Regions from separate parts of the Lysinibacillus zambalensis genome, predicted to be linked through region 1. Evidence: predicted binding sites of a transcription regulator. Region 1 holds the regulator's gene; the other holds the start of a gene.

What was found. Region 1 encodes LexA, which represses DNA repair genes until DNA is damaged. Its sites were predicted from a motif close to CGAACATATGTTCG; they were not measured.
Region 2: ABNX05_RS12325 (carbohydrate kinase) is a predicted target of LexA. The motif match lies at 5,799-5,812, and genes of this name have one in related genera.

The regions. Positions count from the first base shown of each region.
Region 1 covers NZ_JBEGDG010000006.1:126,234-134,171, reverse strand. Annotated here, with positions in the region: gene ABNX05_RS10330 (PilN domain-containing protein) at 1-413, shown strand, start outside; gene ABNX05_RS10325 (potassium transporter) at 410-1,135, shown strand; gene ABNX05_RS10320 (prepilin peptidase) at 1,195-1,947, shown strand; gene ABNX05_RS10315 (gamma-glutamyl-gamma-aminobutyrate hydrolase family protein) at 2,036-2,758, shown strand; gene lexA (transcriptional repressor LexA) at 3,180-3,797, opposite strand; gene yneA (cell division suppressor protein YneA) at 3,961-4,278, shown strand; gene ABNX05_RS10300 (YneB family resolvase-like protein) at 4,275-4,940, shown strand; gene ABNX05_RS10295 (hypothetical protein) at 4,995-5,321, shown strand; gene ABNX05_RS10290 (DJ-1/PfpI family protein) at 5,420-5,959, opposite strand; gene ABNX05_RS10285 (GNAT family N-acetyltransferase) at 6,023-6,535, opposite strand; gene ABNX05_RS10280 (DUF3021 domain-containing protein) at 6,589-7,026, opposite strand; gene ABNX05_RS10275 (LytTR family DNA-binding domain-containing protein) at 7,032-7,484, opposite strand; gene ABNX05_RS10270 (CPBP family intramembrane glutamic endopeptidase) at 7,729-7,938, shown strand, end outside.
Region 2 covers NZ_JBEGDG010000008.1:48,752-56,689, forward strand. Annotated here, with positions in the region: gene ABNX05_RS12290 (adenine phosphoribosyltransferase) at 1-491, shown strand, start outside; gene ABNX05_RS12295 (serine hydrolase domain-containing protein) at 748-1,674, shown strand; gene ABNX05_RS12300 (helix-turn-helix domain-containing protein) at 1,834-2,280, opposite strand; gene ABNX05_RS12305 (transcription initiation factor TFIIIB) at 2,616-2,822, shown strand; gene ABNX05_RS12310 (MarR family winged helix-turn-helix transcriptional regulator) at 2,968-3,414, opposite strand; gene ABNX05_RS12315 (MFS transporter) at 3,660-4,916, shown strand; gene ABNX05_RS12320 (M23 family metallopeptidase) at 5,154-5,549, shown strand; gene ABNX05_RS12325 (carbohydrate kinase) at 5,845-6,936, shown strand; gene ABNX05_RS12330 (pseudouridine-5'-phosphate glycosidase) at 6,941-7,858, shown strand.

The DNA.
Region 1 (7,938 bases):
ACGAACAACTTCAAACTGAGCTAGATGTAAAGCGAAATGTGAACGAAGGCTCATTGGAACAATCTGTACAATTTGTGGAAAAAGTCTCGTATCCAGTGACCCCCTTAATGGATGAAACCCAAGTATTGTTACCCGAGCAAACGTATTTACGGGATTATGTATTTGGTGAAAAAAATGTTGAGGTTACGGCTGATTTTGAAACAATGTCAGCCATATCATCTTATTTAGAGAAGCTAACAGTAAGCCGCTATTTCAATGATATACAGGTTGATACTATTTCTAATTTTGATGTTGCTATTGGAAATCAAGAGGAAGAAAATACTAAGAACAAGTTTAAGGAAGTGCCACGTTATTCGGCAACGATTACATTAGGAATTGATTTTAAATTTCTCGCTGGAGGTAGAGAATCATGACTAGTAGTAAAAATTCAACGATTCTTATCTTAACAGCCTTCGTTGCAGCTATTTTATTTGCACTATATTACTATATAGTAACACCTAAATTAGAAGAAGTAGATGCGAAGGAAAGTTCAATTAACGCACTTCAACAAGAAATGTCTACTATTCAGAAGCAGATTGCTGTAATTGAAGAGAATGGCAAATCATCTAGTGGAAGTAATTTAACATTGCGTAAAAAAGTACCTCAAACTAGAGCTATTGAAGAGGTAATTCGAAATATTGAAGAGACTGAAGCGGTGACGGGAACACGGGTAGAAGCTGTGGATTTTAATAATTATGATTCACTTGTAATGGATTCTACTATGACAGATCCCAACTCGGCAAATTCTGAGGAACAGGTTGAACCAAAGCAATCTGCAAATGAAGCTGAGGAACAAGCTGTTGCTAAGAATGATGAAACACCTGAAGTGAAAGATAAAATACCAACTGCTACTCTCAATAAAGATTCCATACCAAAGGAATTAAAATTAGTAACATTTAATATTGATGTTGTCGCACTGGATAAAAATGCAATGGTTGAATTTATAAAAGAGATTGAAAAAATTAATCGTGTGATGAAAATTGATGCTATCGATTTCACAGCAACTGGAGAGGAAGCAAAGTTCCAGGAGGATGCAGATACAGCCTTAAAATCTACCATACAAGTAACGACGTTCTATTATGAAGGACAACAATAGATTGATTGGCGCGCATACTTCCAATGTATGGGCGTCTATTAGTATAGGAGGAAATAAAAATGGAGATTGCTTATACAATTACAGTTTTCATATTTGGGCTCTTTTTAGGCTCATTTTTTAATGTAGTTGGTTTACGCGTGCCTTTGAAGGAGTCCATTGTGCGTCCACCCTCTCATTGCACTTCTTGTAAGAGACAGTTGACGGCGCTTGATTTGGTACCTGTTTTGTCCTATGTATTTCTTGGGGGAAAATGCCGAAGCTGTGGGCAAAAAATTTCTTGGATTTATCCATTGATGGAACTTATAACAGGCATGTTATTTACATTTGCTTATTGGAAATTAGGCTTTAGTGCAGAATTTTTTGTAGCACTATTATTTATTTCATTATTAGTCATTATTGTCGTGTCGGATTTTGCTTATATGCTTATACCCGATAAAGTGCTATTATTCTTTTTACCATTGCTCGTTTTTGGACGCGTCATATCTCCTTTGTCTCCGTGGTGGGACAGTGTAGTTGGTGCTTTGGTAGGTTTTGGCATATTATATTGTATAGCTGTCCTATCAAGAGGTGGAATGGGTGGAGGCGATATTAAATTATTCTTTTTACTTGGTCTCGTACTCGGTACAATACATGCAATTCTTACACTATTTATAGCTGCTGTCATTGGCATGATTGTTGGAATAGTAGTGTTAAAAGTACGCGGACAGGGAAGAGAAACACCTATACCATTCGGACCTTCTATTGCTTTAGCTGCTATTATTATCTATTTCTATGGGGATGCGTTGATGAATTGGTATCTTGGGTTTTGGTAATTAATCAGTGGAGGAGTCCTTCGATGATTAATAGTCTTCAAGCTTTTATAGGTAGTTAATGCTAGATATAGATCATGGAGGGGATAAGATGAAACCAATTATCGGAATAACAGCCTTTGCGGAGGATGATTTGTCCTCAAGATTAAATGCTGCTTATAGCAAAAGTATAATTGAAGCTGGGGGTGTACCTCTTATAATTCCGATTGGAGTTGAAGAGGATGTAGCACAAATTTTATCGTTGACGGACGGATTATTACTATCGGGCGGATATGATGTACATCCATTTCTTTTTGGTGCAGAACCTACACCAAAGTTAGGGAAGATTCATCCGGAAAGGGATTCAGTAGAACTTTCATTGATTGAAGCCGCCTCTATTCGGAAAATGCCGATTTTCGGGATTTGTCGAGGGATTCAAATGCTGAATGTTGCATTTGGAGGCACACTCTATCAGGACATTGATAGTGAATATCATAGTAAAAAATTAATAAAGCATACGCAACAAGCGGCACGGGGCGTTGCTACACATCATGTTCATCTAACACCGGATACATTATTAACAACAATTATCGAGGAAGAAAAAATAGCGGTAAATTCATTTCATCATCAGGCAATAAACGCAGCAGCAGAAAAATTGAAAGTGGCAGCCAAATCAAGTGATGGTATCGTTGAAGCCGTCGTACACGAAGATTTACCATTTTGTCTAGCAGTACAATGGCATCCTGAAGAGCTAGCCATTGTAGGTGATGAAGCATCAAAAAAATTATTCTATGCATTTGTAAAGGCGAGTTTGAAATTCAAGGTAGAGGCATAAAACTTTATAAGCATTACGGAATAGAATTTTGTATAAATGGCAAGATAACCTTGGTAATAAACATGAAAAATAGATGTATGCCATAAAAGCGGCTCATCGGACGCCCTTAGGAAGCTCTGCGCGAAAGCGAAGCGGCAGCGGCAAATGTTTTAACTGTGCGAAAGCGAAGCGGCAGCAACAAATGTTTTAACTGTGCGAAAGCGAAGAGGCAGCAACAAAGCGCCCGGCCGGAACGAAAATCACCCCCACGTTATGGGGATGAGCTTTTTTAAATTAACTAAAGACATTGCTAGAGGGAAGAATCCATTATACAGTGGGTTCTTTTTTAGTGTATAAAAAGGCACTCAAAAATAAGAAAAAGAGGTATATGCCCATTTGTGAACATAGAATCCTCTTTTTGTACGCTGCTATTGAGATACTTTTAATGAACACGACGATAAAGACCTACAACATGGCCCAAAATAGAAACTTGGTCTACGATAATTGGCTCCATTGTTGCGTTTTCAGGCTGTAAACGGAAATGACTTTTTTCCTTAAAGAAACGCTTTACAGTTGCTTCATTCTCTTCAGTCATTGCAACTACAATATCACCATTATCAGCTGTAGATTTTTGTTTAACAATAACTAAATCTCCGTCTAAAATGCCAGCTTCGATCATTGATTCACCCATAATTTCTAGCATAAATAACTGATCTTCACTTGTACCATAAATATCCGGTAGCGGGAAATATTCATCGATATTTTCAACAGCAGTTATCGGAGAACCTGCAGTAACTTTCCCAACAAGTGGGACATGTATAACATGTTGCTTTTGAATAGAATCCTCTGGCTCTAGAATTTCAATGGCACGTGGTTTAGTTGGGTCGCGTCGGATTAAGCCTTTTTGCTCCAAACGAGCTAAATGTCCATGAACTGTAGAGCTTGAAGCAAGTCCAACTGCTTCACCAATCTCACGTACAGATGGTGGATACCCCTTTGTGCGTACCTCTTCTTTAATGAAATCTAATATGGCCTCTTGTCTTTTCGAAACTTTTTTCATGATTGCTCACCTCTTTTTTCTAGTCATTCTACTTATTAGTAGTATAGCAGAATGCGAACACTTAAGCAAACATAGGTTCGAAAAGTGTTTGACAAAAACGTTTGTTCGCATTATTATAAGAACATATATTCCGAACAAACATTCTTGAAAAGGGGTTATACACATGAACTGGTTTAAAAAAAATCCACATATTACAACTTTATTAGGAGCTTGTCTACTATTTACAGCATATCTTTTTATAACAGATCCAGGGGATGTCACATACGCAGAAATTGAAGTCGAACATGGTGATAGTTTATGGTCGTTAGCCGAACAATACCGTGGTAAAATGAAATCGGATGAATGGATTAAGCTTGTTAAGGCAGAAAATGAATTATCGAACGTACGAATTATTGCAGGTAATTCTCTAGTGATTCCAGTAGTGGGTGACGACCAACCCAATTCTATAAATTCAATTGAAATTGCGAGAAATGTAAAATGATAACAAAACAACAATCGGCTGTTGTCTATTGCCGTGTGAGTACAGAAAAAGAGACACAAAGCTCCTCATTAGAGCGACAGGAGGAGGAGTTAGTACGCTATGCTAGAGAACAGGGCTACGAAGTGAAACTTGTTTTTAAGGATAAGCATAGTGGCTATGATGTGGAACGAGAAGGATTACTAGAAATGCTCGATTTCATAAAAGAAAAAGAAGTAACAGCATTATTTGTGCAGGATGAAACACGTTTAGGACGTGGAAATGCTCGAATGGCCGTTTTGCATTTATTGCAGAAAACTGAAACTAATGTTTTCTCTATGCGAGACGAGGGACCTGTACAATTAAATGAAATGGATACGATGCTCCTAGAAATTTTAGCAATTGTAGAGGAGTACCAGCGTAGAATCCATAATGCTAAAATACGTCGTGGCATGCGTCGGGCAGTTGAAAATGGCTACCGCCCTGAAAATAATTTATCTAACCGAGGAAACCCAAACGGCCAGGAACGTAAAGATGTCCCTATAGAAGAGATCGTTAAACTCCGCAATCGAGGCTTCACATTTGAGGAAATAGCTATGACTCTTAGGGGGCTAGGCTTTGACGTAAGCAAAGCCACTGTCCATAGGAGATATCGGGAACATTTAGAGGGTAACGAAATAAAGTAACGTTTTAATCAGTGGGAGTTTTCCTACTGATTTTTTTCTTTTTAAAGGCTTTATATGAAGGTGAAGGAACGAGTAGTGACGGATAGAGCAGTGAAAAACGTGGATAGAAACGTCAAAGTGACGGATAGAACAGCGAAAAATGTGGATAGAAACGTCAAAGTGACGGATAGAGCAGTGAAAAACGTGGATAGAAACGTCAAAGTGACGGATAGAACAGCGAAAAACGTGGATAGAAACGGCAAAGTGACGGATAGAACAGCGAAAAACGTGGATAGAAACGGCAAAGTGACTGATAGAACAGCGAAAAACGTGGATAGAAACGCCAAAATGACTGATAGAACAGCGAAAGAATGTCCAACAGATTGGACATTTTGGAAATAAAATAAGAGAAGTAGCCATTTCTACCTCTCTTGCTCAATATTCTCTAGAAACTTGCCATCTTTTATTGTAGTAATCTTTCATATCATTTAGAGCTTTTTTTATTCTTTGTACCAATCTTCATCAAACGAGAGATGTAGGGCTTTCCCCACAGTAATCCCAAATTGTATAAATCCTCTACCTCTTGCAGTTATGATGTTTCCATCTTGGACAACTAGGTCTTCAGAGAAATGATTAAGATCGAAGAAGTCTAATTTTCTTATAACTTCTAGCGGCAATCCAACAGTATACTTTCTGTTTTTTAATACTCCGGCTTTCGCTAAAAGAGATGGAGAACTAGAGATACTTGCAATTGTTGCTCCTTTGGCATGCGCATTACCAATAAAATCAATTAATTTTTGCTCATTTATTAGTAAAGCTATATCCATACAGCCTGGTAGCAATAAGCTATCGATTTCGTCAAGATTAACTTCACTTATTTGTGTATCGGCTATACAAGATAACCCAGATTCCCCTTTAATTTTTTCAGTGTTTAACCCAACAGTTACAATGGGTTTATCTCCTTGCATTAATATAGATAATGCTACACTCAATTCATATTCACTAAATTGGGGATACAATAATACAGCTGTCTTTTTCATATAATTCTCCCATCTATTTTAATACGACGATGTAGATCTTGAAATAGCCGAAGTGAAAATATCTTATATCCATTCCTCATCTAAGACAGCATAATAGTATTCATCCCACCACTCATCTCCATGTGGAATACATTTTTTAAAATAACCTTCGCGTCTCATGCCAATTTTCTCCATCACTTTATAGGATGGGATATTTTCCGGCTGGCAAGTTGCAATAATTCTATGCAGTTTCATTTCTTTAAATCCATAGTCCAGTACAACTTTTGCAGCTTCTGAGGCGTATCCATTGTTGTAATAGCTCGGATTCAATACCCAGCCAATTTCATACGTATGATCACCAAAGTATTGATGGAAAACAATATGGCCAATAACAAAATTTTCACTTAGTAAAATAATAGGGAAGTGTTTTGCTTTTTCACCGCTATTTTCTGAAACAAACTTTTTTGCTTGCTCCTCATTAAAAACGCCCTCTGGAATATACTTCATCACAGTTGGATTTGAAGTATATTCATAGACAGCTTGCCAATCTTGAACTTCGAACTCTCTTATTAATAGTCTGTTCGTTTTGATAAACATTTCATTTTCCCCCTTGTATTGAAATTTCACATTAGTTTTCTCTTAATAAAAAATTATAGGATATTATTTTTATTTATTAGCTCATCAATCTTTTTATTCATTTTTTTCACTTCAGATTGGTTATATAAATAAAATAACAGCCAAATAAGAGTAAAGAGCAAAACACTAAAAAATAGCATTAACAAAGTTATTGCTAGAGATGATGTTGGAAGCCATTTTAAAGATAGCGCAACAACAATAAAAGTACCTATAGAAATTGCAAAATGGATAGCTGTTTGTAGTAAAAACGTTAAACGTTCTACTTGGTAAATAAGGGATGGTAATACACAAGCTAGTCCCACAATAATTGAACCTAGAGCCTGATGTGTAAAATCAGCCGTAATAGCTTCTAAAAAAATCTCTCCAAAAATCCAAGAACCAAAAAGATTAATCAAAACAAAAACTGTACACCCCATACTTACACCAAATGCTACATTTTTAAAAAAATGCATATAACTTAAACCCCCAAACGCTTTTTAAATTGCTTTCGATAATTACGAGAAATAATTTCTTTGATTCCTAGAACTAGCTCAATCTCCAATGTTCCATTAAATGAAGCTTCGATATTTTTAACTTTTGCTAGATTTATAATTGCAGATTTAGAAATCCGAATGAAATTATTCCCTAATTGTCGCTCTAATTCATATAAAGGTTTATTTAAAATGAGACGATTATCAGCTTCATCATATAAAGCTAATTCTCTTCCTTCCGTTCGAATAACAATTATTGAATTTGGATCAATGATATATGTTTTATTATTTGCTATCCCTGTTAAAATTTGTTCTTCTTGCTCTTGTTGCAATAAAGAAATAGCAGCTTGTATCGTAGGCGTAAGTTTTGCTGTACAAATTGTTACATGCGGCTCTTCATACTCGGAATCTATTTTTACCTCTATTTTCAGCTTGATCACCTCTTGAAAAAAATTATAGCATATCCATCATTTAGGGGAATGCAGGTCATGCTTTGAAAAAGGCATCTTAGACAATCATAACAACATGTTACTCCGAACGTATTGTTGGCAAATATTTCGTTCGTTATATTGAATTCAGATAAGATGTACATCAAACGAAATAGAGGTCTAAACAAAATTAGAACATGAATTTTTCGAAGAAATGAGTATTCGGCTAGTTCATGATTAGGAGGCTAGGGATATTATGAATGAATTGACTACTTCAAGTGAAAGAAATAAAACTAGTTGGATCTTAGTAAGTATTTCAACGATGCTTACAACTAGTATCATTTTTTGGTATTTTAATAATCCAGAAGGTTTTATAGAAAATGGAATTGGCTTTAGGGTAGAAGTATTTTCAAATGTTTTTATTTGGATTTTTTCGCTTTTTATCATATCGGGATACATTGCTTAT
Region 2 (7,938 bases), on a different contig from region 1:
CAACGGTTGAGAACTGGCCGAAAGAAGGTATCAGCTTCAAAGATATTACGACAATTATGGATAACGGTACTGCATACAAATATGCAACAGATCAAATCGTAAGTTACGCAAAAGAATTAGGTGCTGAAATTGTGGTAGGTCCTGAGGCTCGTGGTTTCATTATCGGATGCCCAGTTGCTTATGCGCTTGAAATTGGATTTGCCCCTGTTCGTAAGCCAGGAAAATTACCACGTGAAGTGATCAGTGCTGACTACGGTCTTGAGTACGGTAAAGATACGTTAACGATGCACAATGATGCGATTAAACCAGGTCAAAAAGTATTAATCTGTGATGACTTACTTGCGACTGGTGGTACTGTTGAAGCAACAGTGCGTTTAGTAGAACAATTAGGTGGTCAAGTTGTTGGTTGTGCATTCCTTATTGAGTTAACAGAGCTAAACGGTCGTGCAAAACTTGGTGACCTAGACATTAAAACACTTATTCAATATTAATAAATAATTGGATACTAGCTAAATGAATTGGTTGTAATGGAGACACTGGATGCCCAGGAAATCTCTTGTCCAGAACAGAAATCAACAAATCATTTTGCAAAAAAAGCGATGAAAAGCGTCACATTTTTGTGGCGTTTTTTTATTTATAGGGCTGTTTTCGAAAAGGTTGTTGCTATTCTACTAATTAGCGTAATAAAGAAGGAAATAAGTTATAAAAGGAGAATATTTAGTGTAGTTTTGGGAAGGGGGTAGAGATATGAGTGAAATATCTTTTTTTGAGTTAGAAAAGAAACTTAAAAGTATTAGAATTGAAGCATTTGTCATTTATAAAGGGAATACACGGATATTCGAATACTTGAAGAATAAAAAGGTTATAGAAAAGCCGTCAAAGGTTTATTCCATTACCAAAAGCATCGTTTCTATATTAATTGGAATTATGGTAGATAAAGGTTTAATAAAAAATATTCACGAACCTATACAAAACTATTTTCCAGAAATATTAGAGTCTAATGATCCGCAAAATAAAGAAATTACAATATTTCATTTACTGACCATGACTTCGGGTTTAAAAGTAGGGAATTTCCAAGGATCGAAAAATTGGGTTAAATTCATACTAGGACAACCAATTATACATAAACCAGGTTCAACTTTTCAGTATAATTCAGGAGACTCTCATTTACTAAGTGCTATAATACAAAAAATTTCTGGAATTCCTACCGCTTCATTTGCTGAAAAATATCTATTCCGTCCATTAGGGATAAATAAATACACTTGGCAAAAGGACCCACAAGGAATTCACGGGGGTGGTTTCAGCATTTCGTTAAATCTAGAGGATATGGTGAAGATTGGATTATTATTTTTAAACGAAGGGCGATTTAATTCAAATCAGGTGATTTCATCCAACTGGCTCCTTCAGGTAAAAAGACCATATAAACAAGTTAATACTACAAAAGACGGAACATATGGATATGGTTATCAGCTATGGACTTATGAAGATACTAACACTAACACCCCGATTGATTATTACTATGCTAACGGTTTATTTGGACAATATATATTTATTGTTCCTACGTTAAATATTATGGCTGTGGCAAAAAGCCATATACAAAATGAAAAGCAATCTGCACCGAGATTTTTTTTCGAAGAGTTATTAGGTAGTTGGCAGGATGAGGGAGACATATGAGCATGCTAAATTTTGGTTCCTCCTCTTCTGATATCATACTAATTTCTTCTTTAACTGACGGTGGAGATTAGTTGAAGAAGATATATACTGAAAAAAGTCCCTTCAGATAAGTTTGAAGGGACTTGCCTATATTAGTGTATAATTCTAAATCCAAAATGATTATTTGTATTTTTTGGCTAGAGATTCGCTGCCAATTGCTCCAATGATAGTCATAAAAAACGGTCCAATTTGAAATAACAGAGAATCCTGTAAGAACACAATGTTTAAATCAAATAACTTATTACCTATTATAATGAATATCTTAGCCAGTATGATTAAAAATCCAATTATTAGAAGAATATCAAAAAACAATTTCCACCGTGGATAGACTAATTTTTGGCTATCTTTTATGAGTTTCTCTTTCAAAGAATTATCCTCCTTTACTAATTCATCAAGAGTAATATCAAATATGTCACTTAACTTAATTAACAATTCAATACTAGGGTAACTTTCTCCACGTTCCCATTTGGAAATAGATTGTCTACTAATATTTAGTTTTTCTCCAAGCTGTTGTTGTGACATATTATGCTTTAGACGTTCTTCTTTTATTTTTGAAGAAAAATACATATGATCAACTCCTATCCACAGTATATTTATTTGCACTAAAAAACTAAAGAACCGCATCGTTGCAAGGGTGTAAACTATTAGTTTCCCCTTGGAAATAGCGTTTATTATTGTTTAGAGTCCTTCATTTACCTATTAATTATTAAAAAATTAGGGATTTAATGGGCTTTCCTTAAACTGCTAAATTGGCAGTTTAGTCAGTGTATTTTATAGGGTTTTATTAATTATAAAAGTTCTTTTGTTATTTCGCTCAAGATGAAAGCAAATTATTGTTCATTCATAATTACATAAGAAACATCGTAAAAATATTTATATAAAACCAAAGTGGAGGTTTACAAATGAAACATACTACGAAAGTAACAGAATGCCCTAAATGTGGTGGAAAAGAATTGGGAAAAGGTCATCAACATAGTAGTTATTCAGTTATGTATCCATCTAATAAGTTAAGCTTTGGGTATGATGTTGAATATATTATTTGTACTGAATGTGGACTAATAATTGAAAGTTATGTAGAAAAACCAGAGAAATTTAAGGGGACACTTTAGATGTTCTTCAAGTAACGGGTGCTTCGTTGAATAATATAGGGGGGAATTACGCTAGGGGTGAATTCTTACCTTATAAGAGCCCAGCCGGAACGAAAATCACCCCCTCTTTATGCCGAAGGTAATTAAAAAAACATTTAGGTCTTCTTTATTCTTCATCATAAGATTGAATTATTTTTTGGATAGATTTCAATGTTTCGTAAAAATCCTCGTACTTCTCTAAGCCAATATCATTAATAATTTTTTCTTGAATTTCTTCCCAGATGGGAGCTGCCTCGTTTAATTTTTCACCCCCTTTTTCAGTTAGTGTAATGACCTTCGTTCGAGCATCTTGCGGATCTTTCGTTATATCTACATAGCCATTTTGCTTTAACAAGTTAATATTGCGTGTAATGGTTGTTTGATCGAGCAGCAAAATTTCACCAAGTCGACTAATGGAGACTGATTGTTGATGATCGATATTTGCTAGCATTGAATATTGTGTAATTTTTAAGCCAGTGGGCTGTAATAATTTATCATACAATTGTGTCACGACTCTTGTTTTTTTACGAAGGTTTGCACATACACATATTTGTGTGTAATCTATATTCTTCATTGCTCTGTACTCCTTTTTGAGTGAGTTCAATATTATAGTAGTCTTATTGATATATTTTGTTAAGCTAGAAAATATTTCTTGACGGTAATTAAAGCCGAACCTAAAATTAAATATATGTATATACATGCATTTTGAAAAGGTATTCTCGCAAGAAATATATGCATATACATAATGGCCGTAAATATAATTATATCTTTCTTATTAAAAAGCACATCTAAAATTTTTCAAGAAATGAAGGTGTTAAGATGAAGCGTATTCATTATAGCTGGTTTATTTTAATTATAACCTTTTTCTCGATTATTGTTGCAGGAATTACTATGTCATCATCAGGGGTGTTCGTAGACTCCTTTGAAAAAGAATTTAATTGGGATCGATCTTTAATTGCTTTAGCATTTGCAGTGAGTCTATTTTTATATGGATTTTCAGGCCCGTTTATGGCGGCATTACTAGAAATAACCGGTTTAAAGAAAATGATGCTAGGTGCGATGGCTACATTATTCATAGGCATGCTGCTTACACTTTTCATGACACAATCATGGCAGTTAATCATTATATGGGGCGGTATTATTGGCTTAGGAGCAAGTCTTTTTTTAACTGTGTTAAGTCCTTATGTAGCTAATAATTGGTTTGTGAAAAGTAGAGGGTTGGCAGTAGGAATTTTAACGGCGAGTACTGCAACAGGGCAGTTAATTCTTCTCCCTATATTGGCGATGATTATTGAACATTATTCTTGGCGATGGGCGATTGGACTAATTCTCATCCTAAGTTTTGTTATGTTCATCACTATTTCTATATTTATTAAAAATACACCACAGGATATTGGAATTCTTCCTTATGGAATGGAAGAAAATCTTGAAATCCAACAAGAGAATCATAAGAAAAATCCGATTAGTATTGCTTTTAATGGTTTATTTGAGGCTATAAAGAGGAAAGAATTTTGGTTATTAGCGGGAAGTTTTTTTATTTGTGGACTTTCAACTAGTGGGCTAGTTGGTACTCATTTCGTTTCTTATTGTATTAGTTTTGGTGTTCCTTTAGTAACCGCTGCAACTTTTCTTTCTTTTATGGGAGTGTTCAATCTTGTAGGTACTACTTTATCAGGGTGGTTGTCTGACCGTTTTGATAATCGATGGTTATTGTTTTGGTATTACCTTTTAAGAGGAGTGTCTCTGCTATTACTCCCATATGCATTAATGAAAGGATCGTTCACTTTACTGACAATCTTTACAATATTTTATGGATTAGATTGGATTGCCACAGTACCTCCAACGATCAGTATTTCTAGACAAATTTTTGGTACAAATAAAAGTGGCATTATTTATGGGTGGATTTTCGCTTCACATCAAGCGGGAGCTGCAGTTGCCGCTTTTGGTGGAGGCCTAATCTATAAGTTTTTCAATTCATATACTTGGGCCTTTTTCCTTGCTGGGATGTTCTGTGCATTGGCAAGTTTATTTGTTATCATCGTGAAAAAACAAACTCCTCATCAAGCACATACTTAATAATCAAATCAATAATCAATTTAAAAAGTTGAATCCAATTACTTAGTAGACAAGTATATGTATTATAAAACAGTAATATAATCGAAAGAGGAGGGATATGAGATTTTCCAAGTCACGGCACAAACAAATTAGGATCAAGATATGCTTATGACTTTTTACAAGTGGATTGGGAAAGAAAGGGCTGGCCCGCCTATCGCGTCAGTCTGGTGCAATATCTACTTTTCGGGGTTCACTTAGATGACTATTATTGTTGGGGGCAAGAAGTATATGCTCCTTGCGACGGCGTCATTGTCCAAGCGGAGGATGGCTATAAAGAACGGAAATTGCTTTCAGATATGTCAAAAAGCTTATAAAAATGCTCATTATTTCGACCCGAAGAAAGATGACATTCAATCAGTTGCTGGCAACTACATCATTATAGAATGTACTAACAATGTATACGCTGGTTTAGTTCATCTTCAAACAGGATCAATTCAAGTTTTAGTTGGTCAGCGTGTAAAAAAAGGTGAAGTTATTGGTAGAGTGGGTCATTCAGGTAACTCCTTTGCCCCGCATTTGCATGTTCAACTTATGGATAGTAGTGATATATTTTATATGGCTCACCTAGTTCAAACCTTAGACGTAATTCACTAGTTAGGTTAGGGAATTTGCTATCTATATACTTCAATATTTTTTTCTTCATCATAGTTACTCCATGATGGGAATTCTGAAAAATCCCATCATTAACACTCCTTATATTTAAGCTTTCAAACTTTTCTATTGCACCCTAATCCAATAATGTTACAAACCTCATATTCAACTAAACTTCACCATTAGTTGAAATTTAATAGGCTTTAACTTTTTTGTATAAATCTAAAATGGAAAAATTTTTTTGACAACATCCAAACAAAAGTTTATAATGTAAACAAATATAATAAAAGGTGATGCTATGAATGAAAGAGAACAGGCGGTCCTTGCTTTAATTCGCCAGAATCCGTTTATGGCTCAGCAAGAGATGGCAGATAAGATGAAACTATCTCGACCAGTCCTTGCTAATTTAGTGTCGAGCTTAACGAAGCAGGGGAAAATTGTAGGTCGTGCATATATTTTGCCTGAGGAAAATGAAGTTATTTGTATCGGTGGAGCCAATCTCGACCGAAAGTTTCATGTCAAAGGGAATGTCCAATTCGGTACGTCCAATCCTGCTAGCTCTTCATTTAGTGTAGGTGGTGTTGGACGAAACATTGCTGAAAACTTAGGCAGATTAAATCATCAGGTAACATTGCTAACTACCGCTGGCAAAGATGCTGATTGGCAAGTAATCCAAGAAGCGTCAGAGCCATTTATGAATTTACGTTATGTAGAGCAGTTACCTGACGCTTCGACGGGTTCCTATACTGCTGTTATGGATGAGCAGGGCGAGCTAGCATTAGCGGTAGCAAACATGGAAGTATATGATCTTTTATTGCCAAGTTTGCTAAAAAAACATGAGGCAATGCTAATGAATGCGGGTTGCTTTATTATGGACTTAAACTGTCCAAAGGAAACAGTGGCTTACATACAGCAGGTTGCGATTGCTCGTGACATTCCATTTGTCATCGTACCGGTATCTTCGCCAAAAATGAATCGATTACCGGATACGTTGCAAGGTGTAACATGGTTTATTTGCAACACAGATGAAGCAGAGACGATTGTAGGTCATAAAATCGAAAACTCTGCACACTACGAAAAGGCTTTACAGCAACTTCTTACATTAGGTGCTGAGCATGTCATTATTACAGCTGGTAGTAAGGGTGTGTATGCAGCTGCCACTACAACGAAGCCAAGTCATTTTGCAGCTAAAGCTATAGAAAAAATTGAAGATGTGACAGGTGCAGGAGATGCCTTTGTCAGTGCAGTAATCCATAGCTGGCTTACTGGCAAATCCTTTGCAACATGTATTGATGCAGGCTTAACAAATGCCAAAAATACACTCGCATCGCCATATACCGTAAGACCTGAGCTATCAGTTGATTTGTTAAACAGTGAAATGGAGGAATAACAACATGAAAGAATTCATCGTATTATCAGAAGAAGTAAAAGAAGGACAAGCGAAAGGTTTACCAATCGTAGCATTAGAATCAACAATTATTTCTCACGGAATGCCATATCCACAAAATGTAAAAACTGCACGGGAAGTAGAACAAATTATTCGTGATAATGGTGCAGTACCTGCAACTATTGCATTAATTGATGGGAAAATCAAAATCGGTTTATCAGATGAAGAACTTGAAATGTTCGGTAATTCACAAGGTGTAGCAAAAGCATCTCGTCGTGACTTAGGCTATCTTTTAGCAACAAAAAAATTAGGAGCGACAACTGTAGCTGCAACAATGATTTGTGCGGAGCTAGCTGATATCGAAATTTTTGTAACTGGCGGCATCGGTGGCGTACACCGTGGTGCTGAAACAACAATGGATATTTCAGCAGACTTAGAAGAGTTAGCACAAACAAATGTTGCTGTAATTTGTGCGGGTGCTAAGTCCATTTTAGATATTGGTTTAACTTTAGAATACCTTGAAACAAAAGGTGTGCCAGTCGTTGGATACGGTACTGATGAACTGCCAGCATTCTACACACGTCAAAGCGGATTTGATGTAAACTTCAAGATTGATACGCCAGAAGAAGTGGCAGAAATGCTACGTGCAAAATGGCAATTAGGCTTAAAAGGAGGAGCAGTCATTGCTAATCCAATTCCTGAGTCTGAAGCGCTTGAGCACTCATTCATTACAGAAATCATTGAAAAAGCTCTAGTAGAAGCGGAAGAAAACGGAATTCAAGGTAAAAACGTGACACCATTCTTACTTGGAAAAGTTAAAGAATTAACAGAAGGTAAAAGCCTTGATGCTAACATTGCATTAGTAAAAAATAATGCAGTAGTTGGATCGAAAATTGCTGTAGCGTATAATAAATTAAACTCATAAACTTTTGTACAGAAAAAGAGACTCTTTGCGAAATATAAAATTCGCAAAGGGTCTTTTTATTCATTTTAGGGTATATTTTT